Regions from separate parts of the Paenarthrobacter sp. 2TAF44 genome, predicted to be linked through region 1. Evidence: riboswitches for the same ligand, from Rfam matches in the RefSeq annotation. Region 1 holds a riboswitch; each other region holds the start of a gene.

Region 1 (6,049 bases):
TAGACACAGAAGGCCGCCCCAGCCTTGCATGGCGGGCTGAACACCTGGCAGCCGATGCCAGGAAGGCCACCGGCAAGCAGCTCAAGCGGGCAGACAAAGCAGTACGCAAGGCCGTAGACAACGCAGTTGGAGCATAAGGAAGCATGACAGGTACCACCGCAGCAAACACGGGCTCAACACACTCCGTCGACACCCTGCCCCTTTGGGCGGCTCCCTACGCCACCGGGCCAGTGGATGCCACAGTGACGGTACCGGGCTCAAAATCGCTCACCAACCGTTTCCTGGTCCTTGCCGCATTGGCCGACGGTCCGTCCCGCCTGCGAGCACCCCTTCACTCCCGTGATTCCGTCCTGATGATTCAGGCGCTCAGGCAGTTGGGTGCCACCGTTGCCGAGGTACCCGGCGATGGTGATTATGGACCGGACCTTGAGATCACGCCTATGGATCCTTCAGCTTCGGGGGCGGAGACTGCCATCGATTGCGGCCTTGCCGGGACAGTCATGCGCTTCGTTCCACCTTTAGCTGCGCTACGCAATGGTCCAACCACGTTCGACGGCGACCCCCACGCCCGTAAGCGGCCCATGGGGACCATCATCGAGGCACTCCTCGCCCTGGGAGTTCCTGTCGCCACGGAAGGCGGCAGGACGCCGTCGGCCCTTCCCTTCTCGGTGGATGGCACTGGCGAGGTTCGGGGCGGCCACCTGGTAATCGATGCCAGCGCCTCCTCCCAGTTCGTCTCGGCCTTGCTGCTGGTAGGCGCCCGCTTCACCGAAGGCCTTCACCTGGAACACGTAGGCAAGCCGGTCCCCAGCCTGGACCACATCAATATGACCGTTGCCGTCCTTCGTGGAGTCGGCGTCAAGGTGGACGATTCAGTCCCCAACCACTGGCGAGTCGCGCCCGGCCCCATTCACGCCTTCGACCAGCGGATCGAACAGGACCTTTCCAACGCCGGCCCGTTTCTTGCCGCAGCCCTCGCGACCCATGGCACCGTCAGGATCCCCAACTGGCCCACCCAAACAACCCAGGTGGGTGACCTCTGGCGTAGCATCCTGGTTGAAATGGGAGCTACGGTGACACTCGAAAACGGCACGCTCACCGTGAAGGGCGGACCTGAAATAAAGGGCGCCGACTTCGACGAGACCAGTGAGCTCGCGCCCACGGTCGCTGCTCTGTGCGCCTTGGCTACAGGTCCTTCGCGACTGACCGGCATCGCGCACCTTCGTGGTCATGAAACCGATCGGCTCGCCGCGCTGGCCGCTGAAATCAATCGGCTCGGCGGGGATGCAGAAGAAACAGCCGACGGCCTCATTATCCGTCCGGCCATTCTGCACGCAGGCGTCGTCCACAGCTACGCTGATCACCGCATGGCTACGGCGGGCGCTATTTTGGGGCTCGCCGTTGAGGGCGTTCAGGTGGAGGATATCGCTACCACGTCCAAGACGATGCCCGAATTTCCGCAGATGTGGGAGGCCATGCTGCAGCACGGCACAGGCGATGACTTGACCGTCACCAGTGAGGCCAGCAACTGAGCATGGGTCGCGACGCAAGCTCTTGGGACGAATCCGATGTCCGGATCCGTCCGAATAAAAAAGGATCAAGGCCCCGCACCAAGGACCGTCCCAGTCATGATGACGCGGTCATTGGCCGGATTATCACGGTAGACCGCGGGCGCTACACCGCCATCGTCGGTGAAGACTCGGCGGATGAACGCATCATCATCGCTGCACGCGCGCGTGAACTGCGACGAAACCCCGTTGTCCCCGGCGATTTCGTCGCCTTGGTGGGCGACGTATCGGGAGAGCCGGACACCCTTGCGCGGCTCGTCCGCATAGAGGAGCGCAAGACGCTCCTCCGGCGCAGCGCTGATGATACCGACCCCATCGAACGAGTCGTGGTAGCCAACGCAGACCAACTTGTGGTGGTGGTCGCCGCGGCCAATCCGGAGCCGCGAACCGGCTTTATTGACCGCGCCTTGGTTGCAGCCTACGACGCCGGGATCGAGCCCCTGCTGCTCGTCACCAAAGCAGATGTCAAGGATCCTGCAGAGTTGTTGTCGAATTATCTCAGCCTGGACTTTCCCATCATCATCAGCCGTACCGCCGACGATGAAGCGTCCGGTATCGATGCCCGCTCGGACGACGGACTGTCCGCGCGGCTGGACAGCCGCGCCGTTGCCGAATTGCGGGCCCACCTTGATGGAAAAGTGACTGTCATGCTGGGCCATTCAGGCGTCGGCAAGTCCACTATGGTTAACGCCCTGACCGGAGCCGAGCGGGCCACCGGTGGTGTCAACGCCGTCACAGGGCGGGGCCGGCACACGTCGTCGTCGGCGTTGGCCCTGAAGCTGGCAGACGCGCCTCCAGGTAGCTGGATCATCGATACACCCGGTATCCGCTCCTTCGGACTGGCGCACGTGGACCCCGACCGCATCCTGCATTCCTTCCCCGATTTGGAACCGGGCACCGAAGCTTGCGATCGCGGCTGCAAGCACGATGCCAACGCCATCAATTGCGGACTGGACGCGTGGGTGAACGAGGGACACGCCGGTCCTTCCGGGGTGACCCGCTTGTCTTCGCTCCGGCGGCTGCTGGGCGCGGACCCGCGTTTGGAAGCGAAAGAGACCAAAGAACTGGGTACCGTCAACTAAGCATTGGTGCAAGGCGATCCCAACTGCAGGGAACGTTTCACGATAGTTTGGTGGCATGACCCAACCCGTTTCCAGCTACAACGATGACCTCCGACTGGCCCACGTGCTGGCGGATTCCGTGGATGCCCAAACCATGGACCGCTTCAAGGCCTTGGATCTGCAGGTCGAGACCAAGCCTGACCTCACGCCAGTGACGGATGCCGACAAGGCTGCGGAAGAAGCCATTCGTGGCCAATTGTCGCGCTCGCGCCCCCGTGACGCCGTCCTCGGCGAGGAGTTCGGCAGCAGCGGCCACGGCTCCCGGCGTTGGATCATCGACCCCATCGACGGCACCAAGAACTTCGTTCGGGGAGTTCCTGTATGGGCTACCCTGATCGCACTTGTTGACGAAGGCGAGCCGGTCGTCGGACTTGTCAGTGCTCCGGCGCTGAGCAAGCGTTGGTGGGCAGCAAAGGACATGGGCGCCTATATGGGCCGCTCCCTCGCGTCAGCCACCCGGCTCAAGGTGTCAAACGTTTCGCAGTTGGCAGATGCTTCAATGTCATATTCCAGCCTTTCCGGTTGGAAGGAACGCGGCAATCTGGACGAGTTCCTGGGGTTGACCGAAGACATCTGGCGCACGCGGGCCTATGGCGACTTCTGGTCCTATTGCCTGGTAGCTGAGGGTGCCGTGGATATCGCCTGCGAGCCAGAGTTGAATCTCTACGATATGGCAGCATTGGTTCCCATCGTGACGGAAGCCGGCGGCCGCTTCACGTCGTTGGAAGGCGAGGACGGCCCCTTTGGCGGCAACGCCCTGGCCACCAACTCCATCCTGCACTCAGAGGTCCTCAAGCGGCTAAACCCTGCTCTGGATGACCTCCTCTGACCCGGCGGCACCAACAAGCCAACCGGCTTTGCATAGAATTTTCGACGGCGGATGCCTCCTTTTCAGGGCGTCCGCCGTTTTTTCTTCGCCCAAAGCCTACTTTTCGGACCCTTCGTAACAATGTGCTTAACAAAGCGATTCGACTTTGGAGCAGGCCAGAGGAGTGCCCTAACCTCTTTACAGGTCACGAGTGCCAGCGCTAAACCCCGGTTTGCTGGCCGGCAACCCTCCATTCGCGGTGGGGTGCCCCGGGTGACGACCTGGCCGGTCCGGAACGGATACGGCAAGCGCGGATCCCCATAGGGGGTCCCTCTTGAGTGAGGTCCCATGAGCACTGCTACGTTCAACTCCACCGTTCTGCCGTCCCTTGCGGTCGAAGAAGCAGCGCACGAAGCCGCTGCAGGCAGGCCCCTGGCCGCCGTCACAGGCGCGGAGCTGCAAGCTCCCCTGATCCAGGGTGGCCACGTCCGCTACGCCAACCTTGACTACGGAGCATCCGCTCCAGCGCTGACAATTGTTTCTGCGTATCTCAATGAGATCCTCCCCTACTACGCCAGTGTCCACCGCGGCGCGGGCTACGCTTCCCAGATCAGCACCTCGGTCTACGAGAACTCCCGCAACATCGTCCGTGAATTCGTCGGCGGCCGTCCCGACGATTCCGTCATCTTCACCCGGAACACCACGGACTCGCTGAACCTGTTGGCAGGCTGCCTCCCGCAACTGGACGGAAAGCCAACGGGCGAGGTCCTTTACCTGGACATCGAGCACCATGCCAATCTCCTCCCCTGGCAGGGCGTCCCTCACCGCAGTGTCGTAGCTGCTTCGACACTGACAGCTACCCTGGCCAAGCTCCGCGAGGAACTTAGCCAAGGGGGCGTCTCGTTGCTCGCAGTCACCGGGGCCTCGAACGTGACCGGTGAGATCCTCCCGGTCGCCGAACTCGCAGCCCTTGCGCACGAATACGGTGCCCGGATTGTGGTGGACGCTGCGCAGCTTGCCCCCCACCGCCGCATCAACATCACCGAAGCGGACGTCGACTACATCGTGTTCTCCGGGCATAAGCTCTACGCTCCGTTCGGCGCCGGTGTTGTTGTGGGCCGTCCTGACTGGCTCGACGCCGGTACTCCCCACCTTGCCGGCGGTGGCGCTGTTCGTGAAGCCCGCCTCGACTCGGTCAGCTGGGCTTCAGGTCCCGCCCGCCACGAGGGCGGCTCCCCCAACGTCCTCGGCGCGGCAACATTGGCCCGCGCGACACAGGTGTTGGCAGGCCTGGACCAAGAAGCATGGCATGCCCATGAAGCTGCCATCCGCTCGTATCTCGTTCAGGGACTTGAAGCAATCGACGGCGTGACCGTCCACCGGATCTTCAGCGACTCCGAGGACACCATCGGCGTGGTCAACTTCTCGGTGGAAGGATTCGACGCCGGACTGGTGGCCGCCTACCTCGCTGCAGAACACGGTGTAGGACTTCGTGACGGCCGCTTCTGCGCCCATCCCCTGCTCAAGCGGCTAGGACTCCCTTCCGGTTCCCTGCGAGCCAGCTTCGGCGTGGGCTCCCGACTGGAGGATGCCACACGACTGCTGGCTGGTATCGAAGAACTCAAGCGCACGGGTCTCGGTTGGGACTATGTAGTGGATGAGGGACGCTGGGTACCTGCAAACGACCACCGCAGCTACCCGGAATGGGCACCAAACACCCCGGGCACCGCAGGGGCTGCGCCCTGCACGATTGACTGAAACGCACGTACTGTGCGGTAAATTCGTAGGGTAACTGGCGTTCGCGGTAAAGGAGTCTGTGCGTGGCCGTGCCTTCCGGCAGTGTTTCCGGCCGCGTTGGCAGGCCGGGTGGTCCCAAGCTGCATGCCACGCGCCGCCGCGAGCTGGGCCAGAGCTTCCAGGACGGCGGCGAACACTACGATCGCGTTCGGCCCGGCTATCCCACAGACTCAGTGGATTGGCTTCTCCCTCCTGGAGCGAAGTCCGCCGCGGATATTGGTGCAGGCACGGGAAAATTTACGGCACTGCTCGTGGACCGCGGCCTGCAGGTGGCCGCCGTCGATCCTTCCACAGACATGCTGGAGCAACTTCGAAAGTCCTGTCCCGGCGTTGAGGCGTTGGAGGGAACGGCCGAGGCAACAGGGCTGGCGGACTCAGCATTCGACGTCGTCAGCGTTGCCCAGGCATGGCATTGGTGTGACCCGCTGAAAGCCAGCACGGAAATCGACCGGATCCTGCGGCCCCACGGAGTACTCGGCCTGATATGGAACCAACTGGACACCTCCGTGCCCTGGGTTCACCGGTTGTCACGCATCATGCACGCCGGGGATGTGCACAAGCCCGGCTTCCGGCCAGTTATCGGACCGGAGTTCATGGGCTTGGAGAGCCATCTCACCAGCTGGGAGGACGCCGTGTCACCGGAGGACATCCTGGAGCTCACGAAATCGCGCAGCTACTACCTCCGCGCAAATGCAGCCACCCGCTTAAAGGTCATGGGCAACCTGGAGTGGTACCTCTTCGATCATCTGGGCCAT
Region 2 (6,049 bases), on a different contig from region 1:
TCGCCCGTCCGCCCGGGAGACGACGGGCAAAGGCTGCGAATCCCACAGGCACCGCGACGGTTCCAGCCGCTGCAAGGTGCTGCCCAACAACCCAGCCACGCTGGCCGGCCTCAAGCATACGAAGGCGTTCGGCGGCGTCGGGGGTGATGTAGACGCGCGACACCGGCGAAATACCTGCAAACCAGATCGCCGTGCCGGCAACGATGACCGCTCCGGCACGGCGATAGGGATGATTCCCGCTCATGCGAGACAGGTTAGACCTGTTTGAGGGCCTTCTCCAGATCCAGAATGAGATCGTCTACATCTTCCAGGCCCACGGACAAACGGACCACGCCGTCGCTCAACCCAATGGCCGCGCGACCTTCAGGCCCCATGGCCCGGTGGGTGGTGGTGGCCGGATGCGTGATGAGGGACTTGGAGTCGCCCAGGTTGTTGGAGATGTCGATGACGCGCAGACCGTCCAGCAACGCGAACGCGGCGTCTTTGGCGGACCGCCCGGAAGAGGGCAGCAGCTCGAACGTCAGCACAGTACCGCCGGCCTTCATCTGCTTCGCCGCCAGTTCGTACTGCGGGTGCGATTTCAACAAGGGGTACTTGACCCAGCTAATGGCAGGTTGCTGCTCAAGCCATTCCGCGATTTTCAAAGCGGAGGCCGAGCTGTGGTTCACGCGCAGGCCGATGGTCTCCAGTCCCTTGGTCAACACCCATGCGTTGAACGCGGAGAGCGACGGTCCGGTGTGCCGCATCAACTGTTTGACCGGGCCATCGATGAATTCCTTGGTACCCATGATCGCGCCGCCGAGGACGCGCCCCTGGCCATCGATGTGCTTGGTGCCGGAGTAAACAATGACGTCTGCGCCCAAGTCACCGCAACGCTGCAGCAGGGGAGTGGCAAAGACGTTGTCGACGACGACGGTCGCTCCCGCTGCATGCGCGAGCTCGCTGACGGCGGCGATGTCCACGATTTCCTGCATCGGGTTGGACGGCGACTCGAAGAACACAGCGGTGGTGGGTTCGGAGAGGGCAGCACGCCACTGATCGAGGTCGGGACCATCGACAAACACGGTCTCTACGCCCCAGCGCGGCAGGATCTCATTGAGGATCACGAAGCACGAGCCGAACAGGGAGCGGGCGGCAACCACGCGATCACCCGCAGCCAACAGGGCACCCAAGGCGGTGAACACCGCGGACATGCCGGACGCCGTCGCAAAGCAAGCCTCGGTTCCTTCGAGCAACCGCAACCGCTCTTGGAACGTGGCCACGGACGGGTTGCCGTAACGGGAGTAAACGAAGCGTTCGTCCTCGCCAGTGAAGGCGCGTTCGGCGGCGGCAGCGGATTCGTAGACGAAGCCGGAGTTCAGGAAAACGGGTTCGGACGTCTCCTGGAAGTTGGTACGGTCAAGGCCACCGCGTACTGCCTGGGTGTCAGGGCTCCAGCTGGCGGCATCGGGATTGAAAGTCACTTAGTCGTTCCCCAGGTTGGTCGGCAGGCCACGGTTCTTCCAGCCGTTGATGGTGCGTTCGCCATACCGGTCCGGGTCACCTTCGAAGCCCTCGAGGACGTTGTAGGCGGTGAATCCGGCCTGCGTCGCGGCGATGGCAGCAGAGATGGAGCGCTGGCCTGAGCGGCAAATGAAAACGAGTTCCACGCCCTCGCCCTCGGGTGCCTGCTGCTGCAGGTCCTCGAGGAAACGGGAGTTGGGAATGCCGCCGGCGAGGTTCCACTGAATGAACAGGGGATCGTTCTCTGTGGCTTTGGTGTCCGGAATGCCGATGTGTGCCCACTCGGCCTCGGTGCGGACGTCTACCAGGATTGCGCCTTCTTCAAGCTTGGCCCACGCGTCCTGCGGGGTCAGGTCACCTGCGTAACTCATGCGTGTCCCTCGAATGCTTCTTCTTCGTCGTCGTTCTCCAACTGGTCAACAGCATTCGCGACGGCGGCGTCTGCGTTGGCGATGGCAGTGGGCAGGACGACGGCCTGCGCCACGATGACATCCGTGCCATTGAACGTGGCTGCCGGGCTGCCGTGGAGCACGTAGCCGTCGGCGAGGGCCGTGGTGATCCGCTCACAGAATTCACGGGTATCCGGACCTGTAATCAGGCGGTAGGAGAGTTTTTCTTCAGTGGGTTCAGGCATTGGCTGGTGCTCCTCAGTCACGCTTGCAGTTCGAAGTGTCGATACGCCGAGTAGTCACCTGAGGCACCCCGCCGGAGAGAGGGTTGCCGACCAGCAAGTCAGGGCTTGGCGCTGGTGCTCATTACTCAAGAAAAACGTAACATCCCGCGGCGGCGGCCCGCACTTGCAAGCGGTTACGCGGTCGTCATGTTGCGTAACCGGCCCATGCTGGAGTAGCAGCCTAAATGTGACGTCCCGGGAGCATAATTGACGCAGTACGACCCCCTGTAACTTCGCAAGAAATCAGGTCGCGGTGAACGGACAAGGCAGCCCTACACTCAAGCCCATGCTGCATTTTGGATGGTTCGTGGGGCACGGTTTCGGTGTCCAGGGCTGGGGAACTCCCGGCTACAGCCTGGGCTACGACTGGAAGAAACCTGCCCTGTATCAAGACGCCGTGCGCGCGTTCGAGCAATCCGGCCTTGACCTTTTCATCATCGAGGATTCCCTTACTGTTCCTGATACTTATGGCGGCACTGCCGAGGTCTCGCTGGCACACGCCTCCTTTGCGCCTAAGCATGATCCTTTGGCGCTGGTCCCGTACCTTCTGTCCGCCACCAAGCACCTTGGGATTGTGCCGACCGTCAGCGCATCCTTCTATCCGCCCTTCACAGCCGCCCGGCTGCTGGCCACGCTGCAGCACTTCTCCGAGGGGCAGCTGGGCTGGAACGTTGTCACTTCCGGCAGTGACCTGGCAGCACAGAATTACGGTTTGGACCAGCAGATTGAACACGACCTTCGGTATGAGAAGGCGGAGGAATTCGTCGACGTCGTACGGAGGCTTTGGCGGAGCTGGGAACCTGACGCGGTGCTCGAGGACGTTGAGGCCGGCAGATTCGCCGACCACACCAAAGTGCACCCTATTAACCACCAGGGCGACTTCTTCAAGGTCCGCGGTCCCCTTAACACCGCACCCCTGCCGGAGGAGCCCGTACTGGTGCAGGCGGGTGCTTCTCCTCGGGGCAAAGCGTTCGCAGGTGGGCACGCCGACGTCGCGATCGCGTTGGCGCGTGGCGCTGACGGCATGAAGGCCTACCGGGATTCCATCCGTGCCGAGGCTGCCAAGGCTGGCAGGAACCCCGACGACGTCAAGGTACTTTTCGTGCTGAAGCCCACCGTGGTTGGCTCATCAGCCGAGGCTGATGAGTTGCGGGCGCAGCGCCGGGAGCTTACCCAGCGTGATATCGACAGCCAGCTCAACTCGATCTCCTACCTGTCCGTGATCGACTTCAAGCAGTTCGACCTCGATGCGCCGTTGCCTGAATTGAGCACCAACAGCAACCAAGGCACCTTGGAGCACTTCGCCAAGGCAGCGCCTCCGGGGTCTACCCTGCGCCAGATCCTTCAGGCACGCAGCGGTGGTGCCGGCGATTCGATCATCGGCACGGTTGGTGAAATCGCCGACTACCTTGAGGAGACCGGCGAGGCCGTGGGTGGGGACGGCTTCCTCTTCTCGGGGTTCGTGGACCCCGTCACCGTGCACGGCGTCTTGGACAAGCTGACTCCCGAACTGCGCCGCCGCGGCCTGTTGAGGAAGAGTTACGGCGTCGGCGGCTTCCGCCAGAATCTTCTGGACTTCTGACCATGTCTTCCGAACCAATCCCCGTGCCCAGGACTTCCGAGCTCAGGGCCCTGCTGATCGGCACATCGCCGGTGGACCCTGAAAGCGTGGCGAAGGCTGCCTTGGATCCGGCGTTTCACGTGAAACTCAACCACGATGCGTTGTCTTTGATCAGCCGCTCACGCGAAGTGCTTGAGCGCGCGTCGACCTCAGGGCAGAGAATCTACGGCCTCAACACCCTCCTTGGGTCCGGACGGGATACGACTGTGGAGGAGGGGTCGGTTCTTGCCTATCAAATCCAAGTAGTCAGATACCACAACAGCGGCGTGGGCGACTATCTGGACCGGCCTTCTTCCCGCGCAGTGATCCTCACCCGGCTCATCGGTTTCAGCCGCGGCGGCTCCGGTGTCCGGCCCGAGACGGCCCAGTTTTATGCCGAAATGCTCAACCGTGGAGTTTTTCCCGCCATCCCGGGCGAAGGCTCAGTGGGCTCCTCGGACCTCACCCAGCTCGCCGCCGTCGCCGCCGTCGCCATCGGTGAAGGTGAAGCGATCGATGCGAACGGCACCTTGGTGCCCGGGGCGAAAGCGCTCGCCGACGCCGGTCTACAGCCGCTGCGGCTCGCGCCCGGTGAGGCCCTGGCCCTGGTCAGCGCAAACGCCTACTCGGTGGGGGCCGGCACCCTCGCCTTGGTGCGCCTGCAGCAGCTGGCGGAACTTGCCGACGTCGCGCTTTCGCTGTCCTTGGAAACCATTGCAAGATACGACGGCGGCGGGAACCTCAGCCCGTTTTCGCCGGTTATTCAGGCGGGAAAGGCGGTGGACGGGCAGAAGGACTCGGCGGCCGCGGTACGTTACCTGTTGCGCGGCGGCTGGTTAGAGGACGTTCGTCCCGAAGTCTCGGTGCAGGACGCTTTGTCATTCCGTGCTGCGCCCCAAACGCATGGCGCTTTTCGTTCCTTGGTTTCACAGCTTGGCGCTGCATTGAGCGTGGAGTTGAACGGGCGAGGCGACAACCCGTTGGTGGATATCGAAACGGGGCACATGGTGTCCGGCGGGAACTTTCAACCGATGCAGCTGGCTCTTTCCTTTGAGGGCCTGCGGCTTGCTCTGGCGCACGTGGGCATTTCCAGCGAGCGGCGTATCGCCAAGCTGTATCCGCCACAACGGGTGATCCGGGCGAGGCATCTGGACGCTGCCGCCAGGCACCAGGAGGATGCGTCGTCGAATGGGGTTTCTGAGTCCGGGCCGGCCGCAGGCCTTGTGGAGGAGGAGTTGCCCGGGTTGCTCTGGTACTCAGCAGCTGGACTGCTATCCGAACTGAAGTTCCTGGCAGCGCCGGCGACGCTCGGGGCACCCACCCTCTCGGCCGACGTCGAGGACCACTCCACCTTGGCGCCGCTGGCATTGCAGCAACTCGAAAAGTCCGTGGAGGCTTTGGAGAAACTGCTTGCCATTGAGGCGCTGACGGCGTCGTATTTGCTGCTCGAAGCGGGAGCCGCGCAGCCGCTCGGGAAGGGGACTGGCGCCGTCGCGGGCCGGCTGGCTGATGTGCTGGCGGATCGGCCGTCGGCTCCGGATCTGGTGGAGCGCGCGCGACGTGAATTGCGTGATGTGGTGGCGCAGGAATTGCCGCCTACGCCTCAAAGGGAGGGGACCACGTGAGTACCGCAATCCGCAAACATGGCGCACACTCGGCGGCGGGGTTGCCTGATGGGCTGGATGCCTCCGTCCTGGACAAAGTGGGCAACACTCCGCTGGTGAAATTGGAGGCGCTGGGCCGTGGATTGGGCAGCACCATCCACATCAAGCTTGAGTCCGAGAACCCAGGCGGATCGATCAAGGACCGTACTGCGTTGAGCATGGTCCGGGCGGCCGAGCGCTCCGGAGAGTTACAGCCGGGCGCAACCATTGTGGAAAGCACCTCCGGCAATACCGGCATCGGTCTGGCGCTCATTGGGCGGTTGACGGGGCATCCCGTGGTGGTGGTCACCGGCGACACCATCTCCCAGGAGAAGCTCGCCGCGCTCCACAGCTACGGGGCGCGCGTGGTCCTGACGGACTGGAGCGCGCCCTCAGAATCGCCGGAGAACGCCCGCGCTGTGGCAGCGCGCATCACGGCTGGGACGCCTGGTGCCTGGCGGCCCATGCAGTTCGATAACCCTGCCAATCCAGCCGCACATTATGAAACGACAGGACCGGAAATCTGGGAGCAGACCCACGGGTTGGTTACGCATTTTGTGGCCGGCATCGGAACCGGCGGGACGATCAGCGGCAATGGCCGGTTCCTGAAAGAGAAAGTTGCAGCTTTGC
Region 3 (6,049 bases), on a different contig from region 1:
GCCAACCGCTTTGCCTTGGCCGAGCTCGCCCCGATCTACACCCGAATCGGCAACCCGACTCAGGATGCCGTTGAGCAGCGGATCGCCAGCCTCGAAGGCGGGCTGGGCGCATTGCTCCTCAGTTCAGGACAGGCCGCGGAAACCTTCGCCATCCTGAACATTGCCGAGGCCGGTGACCATGTCGTCGCCAGCCCCAGCCTGTACGGCGGCACCTACAACCTGCTGGCACACACACTGAAGAAGTTCGGTATCTCCGTGACGTTCGTGGAAGACCCGGACAACCTGGACCAGTGGCGCGACGCCGTGCAGCCCAACACCAAGCTGTTCTTCGGCGAGGTGGTGTCCAATCCGCGCCAGGACGTGCTGGACATCGAAGGGATTTCACGCACTGCGCATGAAGCTGGCGTGCCGCTGATCGTGGATAACACGCTCTCCACCCCATACCTCATCCGTCCCATCGAATGGGGTGCGGACATTGTGGTGCACTCGGCTACCAAGTATCTGGGCGGCCACGGTGCGGCGATCGCCGGCGTGATCGTGGACTCCGGAAACTTTGATTTCGGCAAGGACCCGGAACGCTTCCCTGGATTCAATACTCCGGACCCCAGCTACAACGGACTCGTTTACGCCCGGGACCTTGGCAAGGACGGCGCGCTCGGAGCCAACCTCTCCTACATTCTCAAGGCCCGCGTGCAGTTGCTGCGCGATCTGGGTTCGGCCGTTTCCCCGTTCAACGCCTTCCTCATCGCCCAAGGGCTGGAAACCCTGAGCCTGCGCGTCGAGCGTCACGTCTCGAACGCCACCAAAGTGGCTGAATGGCTGGAAGCCCACGACGACGTCGAATCGGTTGCCTTCGCGGGTCTGCCGTCCAGCCCTTGGTACGACCGTGGCCGTAAGTACGGGCCGAAGGGTACCGGCGCAGTGGTGGCATTCAACATCAAGGGTGGCGTCGAGGCCGGCAAGCGATTCGTCGATGGCCTGGAGCTGCACTCCCATGTTGCCAACATCGGTGACGTCCGCTCGCTGGTTATCCACCCGGCGTCGACTACCCACAGCCAGCTCACGGTCGAACAGCAGCTGGTTGCGGGCGTGTATCCCGGCCTTGTCCGCCTGTCGGTGGGAATCGAGCACGTGGACGACATCATTGCTGACTTGGAGGCTGGTTTCCGGGCTGCCAAGGGCGCTTAGCGGGGCGGCCGCCCGCCGACGAAAATTCGCCGGGCGGCCCTTCTCGCTGCGTGTTCCTGAACGAAGGGACCCCAAACCGTCACACAGCTGTCACATTCTTCGCCAAAACAGCGGTATTTTTCCTAGACTCTACGTATTAGGTCATGAGTGCCAGTGACAGCCCCGGCTTGCTGGCCGGCAACCCTCCTCCGCGGTGGGGTGCCCCGGGTGAAGACCTGGCCTGTCGCACGCAAGGCGGCAGGCAAGCGCGAGGTTAGGTGTCAAAGGAATGACCATTACTGCTACAGCACCCCCAAAACCGGGCAAAGAAGACGGGACGGTCAAGTACGCCGGCGTAGGTTCGCTGGAACTTGAAGCCGGCGGTTTTCTCCCGGATGTTGTGCTGGCCTACGAAACCTGGGGGCAGCTGAACGAAGATGCGTCCAACGCCGTCCTCGTTCAGCACGCACTGACGGGCAGCACGCACGTGGCCCGCGGTGCCACCGACGAGGAAGGCTGGTGGGAGCAACTCGTTGGTCCCGGCGCGACGATCGACACCAACCGGTTCTTCGTTATCTCCATCAACATTGTGGGCGGCTGTTACGGCAGCACGGGACCATCGTCCCAGGCTCCGGACGGGCGGCCTTGGGGATCCCGCTTTCCTCTCATCACGTTGCGCGACAGCACCGTGGCTGAAGCCCGTCTCGCGGATGCATTGGGCATCAAGGCATGGCACGCAGTCCTCGGCGGTTCCATGGGCGGGGCGCGGGCACTTGAGTGGGCGGTGACCTTCCCTGAGCGTGTTCAGAGGTGCGCAGTAATTTCTGTCGGCGCCTACAGCACAGCTGAGCAAATCGCTTTCGCCCAGTCGCAGACGCTCGCCATCCGCCAGGACCCGAACTTCAACAACGGCGATTACTACGGTGGACCAACTCCCGAGGCGGGCCTTGCCCTGGCCCGACGGATAGCGCATATCACGTACCGATCAGCCCTGGAGCTTGATTTCCGCTTCGGCCGCGAAGCCCAGCACCAAGAGACGCCCCTGGCTGCTCCGGTCCTGGGGGAGCGTGGCCGCTACCAGGTGGAAAGCTACCTCGACCACCAAGGCACCAAGCTGGTGCGCCGGTTCGATGCCAACAGTTACATCGCCATCACCGAGGCACTCATGTCCCACGACATCAGCCGTGGCCGGGGCACCTTGCAGGAAGCCTTGGCCGGCGCCACTGCTGAATTCTTTGTGGCAGCCGTCGACTCGGACCGCCTCTACTTCCCGGCCCAGTCATTGGAACTGGCACAAAACCTGCCAGGCAACGTCCCCGTCCACGTGATCGAGGCCCCCATCGGGCACGACGGCTTCCTCACCGAAATCGGGCAACTGTCAGCCCAACTGCATCAGGCCTTCTTCGCGTAAGCCGGCTCAGCCGTTCATGATCTCGCCGCGCTGCTTCATGTAGTCCTCCATGGCGATCTCGCCGTTGCTGAACTTGAGGTCCAGCTCGGCCAGCTTGCGAGCACGGAAGCCTTGCTGCTCAGAGCCGCTGTTGCTGGGAAACGTAGGTGAAGAAGCGTTCGACGGCGGTCCCGCCGGCGGTTGCGCGTCGGCAGGACGGATGGTGGTGGGCTCCCCGGGATAGCCCGGGTAGTTCGGAGTGGGATACCCCTGCGCCGGATAATTCGGTGCTGGAAGATTCTGCGGGGGATAGCCGGGGCCAGGGTAGTTCTGGCCAGGATAGTTCTGACCCGGGAAGCTACGGTCTTGGAAATTACGGTCCTGAAGCCGCCGCGCCCGGGACCTGTTGTACAGGCGGATCCCCATGGGAATCAGCCACGAGCAGACGATGATCCAGAAGATCAGATTGTTCACGGTGCAGGCCTCCTAGGTCTTAACCCAGCTTAGTCCTGCGGTTTCACACCAGCTTGGTCTCCATGCCCAGGAACCTCCCGTATCGTTCCGCCTCGGCCTCCAACGCTTGTTGTTCCGCTGTTGTGAAGGGTCGATTTACTCTGACGTCGAGTTCGCAGATCCCACCGGAGAATCCGTGACGCCACCATCCGGCCAACCTGCCCTCCAGCAACACGACGTGAATGGGAGCATCGCCCTCCGGGAAATAGGGAGCCCTTCCGCCGAGGTAGTGCCTCGATTGGGAATAGCCCATCACGTACTCGTCATAACACTGGATGAGATCCACGCGGGGGAGCCGCGGCCCATCGTCAGCTGGCGGAGTCGCTGCAAAGGCTTCGACGTCTTCTGCTGGCAAGCAGAAGTCCAGGCCGTCAATCGCCACAGTCGCCAAGGCGCCTGGAAGGGACTCTTCAGCTATCTGCAAGCCAAGCCGCACATCCTTCATGGTCAGTCCGGACCAGGCGGCACAGTCCTTGATGGTGGCGGGCCCCCGGCTGGTGAAGTATCGCAGCGCCAGCTGGCCCAAAGCCCATTCTCGGTCGTCCCCGATCAAGGGCGCGTTGCCAGTGGCGGGCACACGTTCGTGGAACAAGGCGTAGGTCTGTTTGAGCGCACCCCCTGCAGAACGGACCGGGGCGCCGCTCACCAGGATTTTGCTGATCTCTGCGTGCATGAGGTGGTAAACGAGGCCTAGTCCTTTCCCGGGGAGCCCCGCCTGTTCCAGTACCCCGGCTAATTCTTCGCGTGTTTTGTGGGCTCCACCGGCCACGGCTTCGGCAAGGATGTCTCCGCTCCTGGCAGCGGCATGCTCATCAACTCCCGTCTGCCTGTACATGCCTTTGTTGCCTTGATGAAGGCGATCCGCAGACAATCCCATCAACCAGCCGAGGTCCTCACGATGCACAAAATGCCACGTTGGCCGCAGGATATGCGTCCGGAGGATCCTGCCGTCAGCCACCGCCTGCTCCACCTCATTGGCAGTGGTCCTGGGCGTTCGCTGGGCAAGGCTCCACCTCGCATAGGGAAACTCCTGCGACTGCACGGCAAGGAGGTTTCGCAGCACGTTATCAATGCTTTCACCGTAAGGATCACGCAACTGCTGACGCCGAAGCCTGAACTGCACAACGTCAGCCGGAGTCAGTGAAATGTCAGCGTGCATCGCGGAGCTCTTTCCGCGCGTCAGTCCTGCAAGCGCCCGTCACCCTTGCACCCGTCACCTTAGCCGCGCGGCAGCATGGTGCCGTTCGGACCGAAGACCGGTCCCGGCGTCGGGCGCTTTGGGGTAATGCCATCGCCGGAGGACCGATGACGCAACCTTCGGATGACCCAGGGAACAAAGTACTCACGGGCCCACACCAGATCCGAGGAACGGGCCTCACGCCAGGTGCGAACCGGCAGGGGCTTCGGCGCGAGCGGCTCCAGTGTGTGCTGGACGTTCAGCGCTTCCAGGACCATCATCGCGATCGTGTGGTGTCCCAGCGGTGAGAAGTGCAGGCGGTCTTCGTCCCACATCCGGGGATCGGCCAACTGCCTCAGGGACCACATATCGGCGATGATGGCGTCGTGCCGTGCAGCCACCGTCCTGAGGTTTTCGTTGTAGATGGCCACCTTGCCTCGGATGCGGCCCAAGACGGAGGACGCAGTGTCCGGTCCGTTGAACAACACCACGGTGGCACCACTGGAGGCCAGTTCCTGAACGGCACCATCCAGCTTCTCCGCCAAAAGGTCCGGGTCGCCGCCGGGCCGGATGAGGTCATTGCCGCCGGCCGAAATAGAGACGAGGTCCGGCTGGAGTTCCAAGCAAGGACCAACTTGTTCATCCACGATCTGCTGCAGTAACCGCCCACGGATGGCAAGGTTGGCGTAGGCAAAATCTTCGTGGCCGCGGCCCAGTTCTTCCGCTACACGGTCAGCCCACCCACGGAAGCCGCCGGGATTCTGTGGCTCGGGATCCCCGATGCCTTCCGTGAACGAATCCCCCAGTGCCACGTAACGGCTCCAAGGGTGAGTTTGTACCGGGTCGCCCGGCTTCACCAATGAATTGACGTCACTCACGCTTTCCATCCTGCCTTGAACCTGCAAACCTACGCCACCGTAGGTTGTTACCCATCAGTAACTGCAAGAATAGACCCATGACTGAAGCCGTTGCATTCCCCGCGCCCGTTGTCCTGTGGTCCCATGACGAAGCCGAGCGGGAGGGCAAACCGCTTCTGCTGCTGTTGCACGGCTACGGCTCCAATGAGGACGATCTCTTCAGCCTCGCCGGCCTGCTTCCCGAGGGATTTGTAGTGGCTTCCTTGCGGGCACCAATGTCCATGGGCCCCGGCTTCACGTGGTTCCCGCTCACGGCGTCGATCGAGTATTCCCTTGAAGCAGTAAAGCTTGCCGCTGATTACGCCCTTGAGTGGTTGGACACGGTCAAAGCCAATCATTCTTCAGTGACACTGCTTGGCTTCTCCATGGGCATGGCAATGGCGACCACCATGCTCCGCTACCGTCCCACGGACTTCGCTGCCGTCGTCGGGCTTTCGGGTTTTGTGGTGGACGCTGGCGATGACGCCGCTTTCCGCGATGCTGAACTGGACGGCACCTTGCCGATGTTCTGGGGCCGCGACCAGCAGGACCCCGTTATTACTCCGGACAAGATCGAATACACCATGGGATGGGTGCGCAACCATGTGGACCTCACCAAGGTGCTCTACACCGGCATGTGGCATGGCATCAACCAGCAGGAGATCGGCCACGTGGGCGAATTCCTGACCCACAAGGTGCTCTCCACCACGTAGAAAAGCAACGCGGGGTCACTTGTGGCCCCTTGGAAGCCTCACAATGGGCCAAAAGTGACCCCGCGTTGCTTCAGGCGCTGGTGATCCGGACGGTCTGGCCGTTGACGGTAACGGTATCTCCGGCGTGGAGTTGGCGGCCGCGGCGGTCGTCGATTTCGTCGTTGACCTTGACCAAGCCGTTCTTGATGAGCTC

The links. Region 1 has a riboswitch for S-adenosylmethionine ahead of AB4Z15_RS21290 (aminotransferase class V-fold PLP-dependent enzyme). Riboswitches for the same ligand answer to the same signal wherever they lie in the genome.
Region 2: another riboswitch for S-adenosylmethionine. It lies ahead of AB4Z15_RS02830 (DUF1737 domain-containing protein); the one in region 1 lies ahead of AB4Z15_RS21290 (aminotransferase class V-fold PLP-dependent enzyme).
Region 3: another riboswitch for S-adenosylmethionine. It lies ahead of metX (homoserine O-acetyltransferase MetX); the one in region 1 lies ahead of AB4Z15_RS21290 (aminotransferase class V-fold PLP-dependent enzyme).

The regions. Positions count from the first base shown of each region.
Region 1 is NZ_JBFRFP010000028.1:24,226-30,274, reverse strand. It holds gene AB4Z15_RS21310 (DoxX family membrane protein) at 1-137, shown strand, start outside; gene aroA (3-phosphoshikimate 1-carboxyvinyltransferase) at 144-1,532, shown strand; gene rsgA (ribosome small subunit-dependent GTPase A) at 1,535-2,650, shown strand; gene hisN (histidinol-phosphatase) at 2,706-3,518, shown strand; SAM riboswitch class IV at 3,701-3,814, shown strand; gene AB4Z15_RS21290 (aminotransferase class V-fold PLP-dependent enzyme) at 3,846-5,255, shown strand; gene AB4Z15_RS21285 (class I SAM-dependent methyltransferase) at 5,318-6,049, shown strand, end outside.
Region 2 is NZ_JBFRFP010000002.1:83,368-89,416, forward strand. It holds gene AB4Z15_RS02815 (hypothetical protein) at 1-244, opposite strand, end outside; gene AB4Z15_RS02820 (O-succinylhomoserine sulfhydrylase) at 255-1,463, opposite strand; gene AB4Z15_RS02825 (rhodanese-like domain-containing protein) at 1,464-1,874, opposite strand; gene AB4Z15_RS02830 (DUF1737 domain-containing protein) at 1,871-2,137, opposite strand; SAM riboswitch class IV at 2,152-2,263, opposite strand; gene AB4Z15_RS02835 (NtaA/DmoA family FMN-dependent monooxygenase) at 2,430-3,758, shown strand; gene AB4Z15_RS02840 (aromatic amino acid ammonia-lyase) at 3,761-5,401, shown strand; gene AB4Z15_RS02845 (PLP-dependent cysteine synthase family protein) at 5,398-6,049, shown strand, end outside.
Region 3 is NZ_JBFRFP010000007.1:43,202-49,250, forward strand. It holds gene AB4Z15_RS08800 (bifunctional o-acetylhomoserine/o-acetylserine sulfhydrylase) at 1-1,188, shown strand, start outside; SAM riboswitch class IV at 1,328-1,442, shown strand; gene metX (homoserine O-acetyltransferase MetX) at 1,457-2,578, shown strand; gene AB4Z15_RS08810 (hypothetical protein) at 2,585-3,031, opposite strand; gene AB4Z15_RS08815 (winged helix DNA-binding domain-containing protein) at 3,075-4,229, opposite strand; gene AB4Z15_RS08820 (SGNH/GDSL hydrolase family protein) at 4,289-5,134, opposite strand; gene AB4Z15_RS08825 (alpha/beta hydrolase) at 5,203-5,856, shown strand; gene AB4Z15_RS08830 (RNA-binding S4 domain-containing protein) at 5,927-6,049, opposite strand, start outside.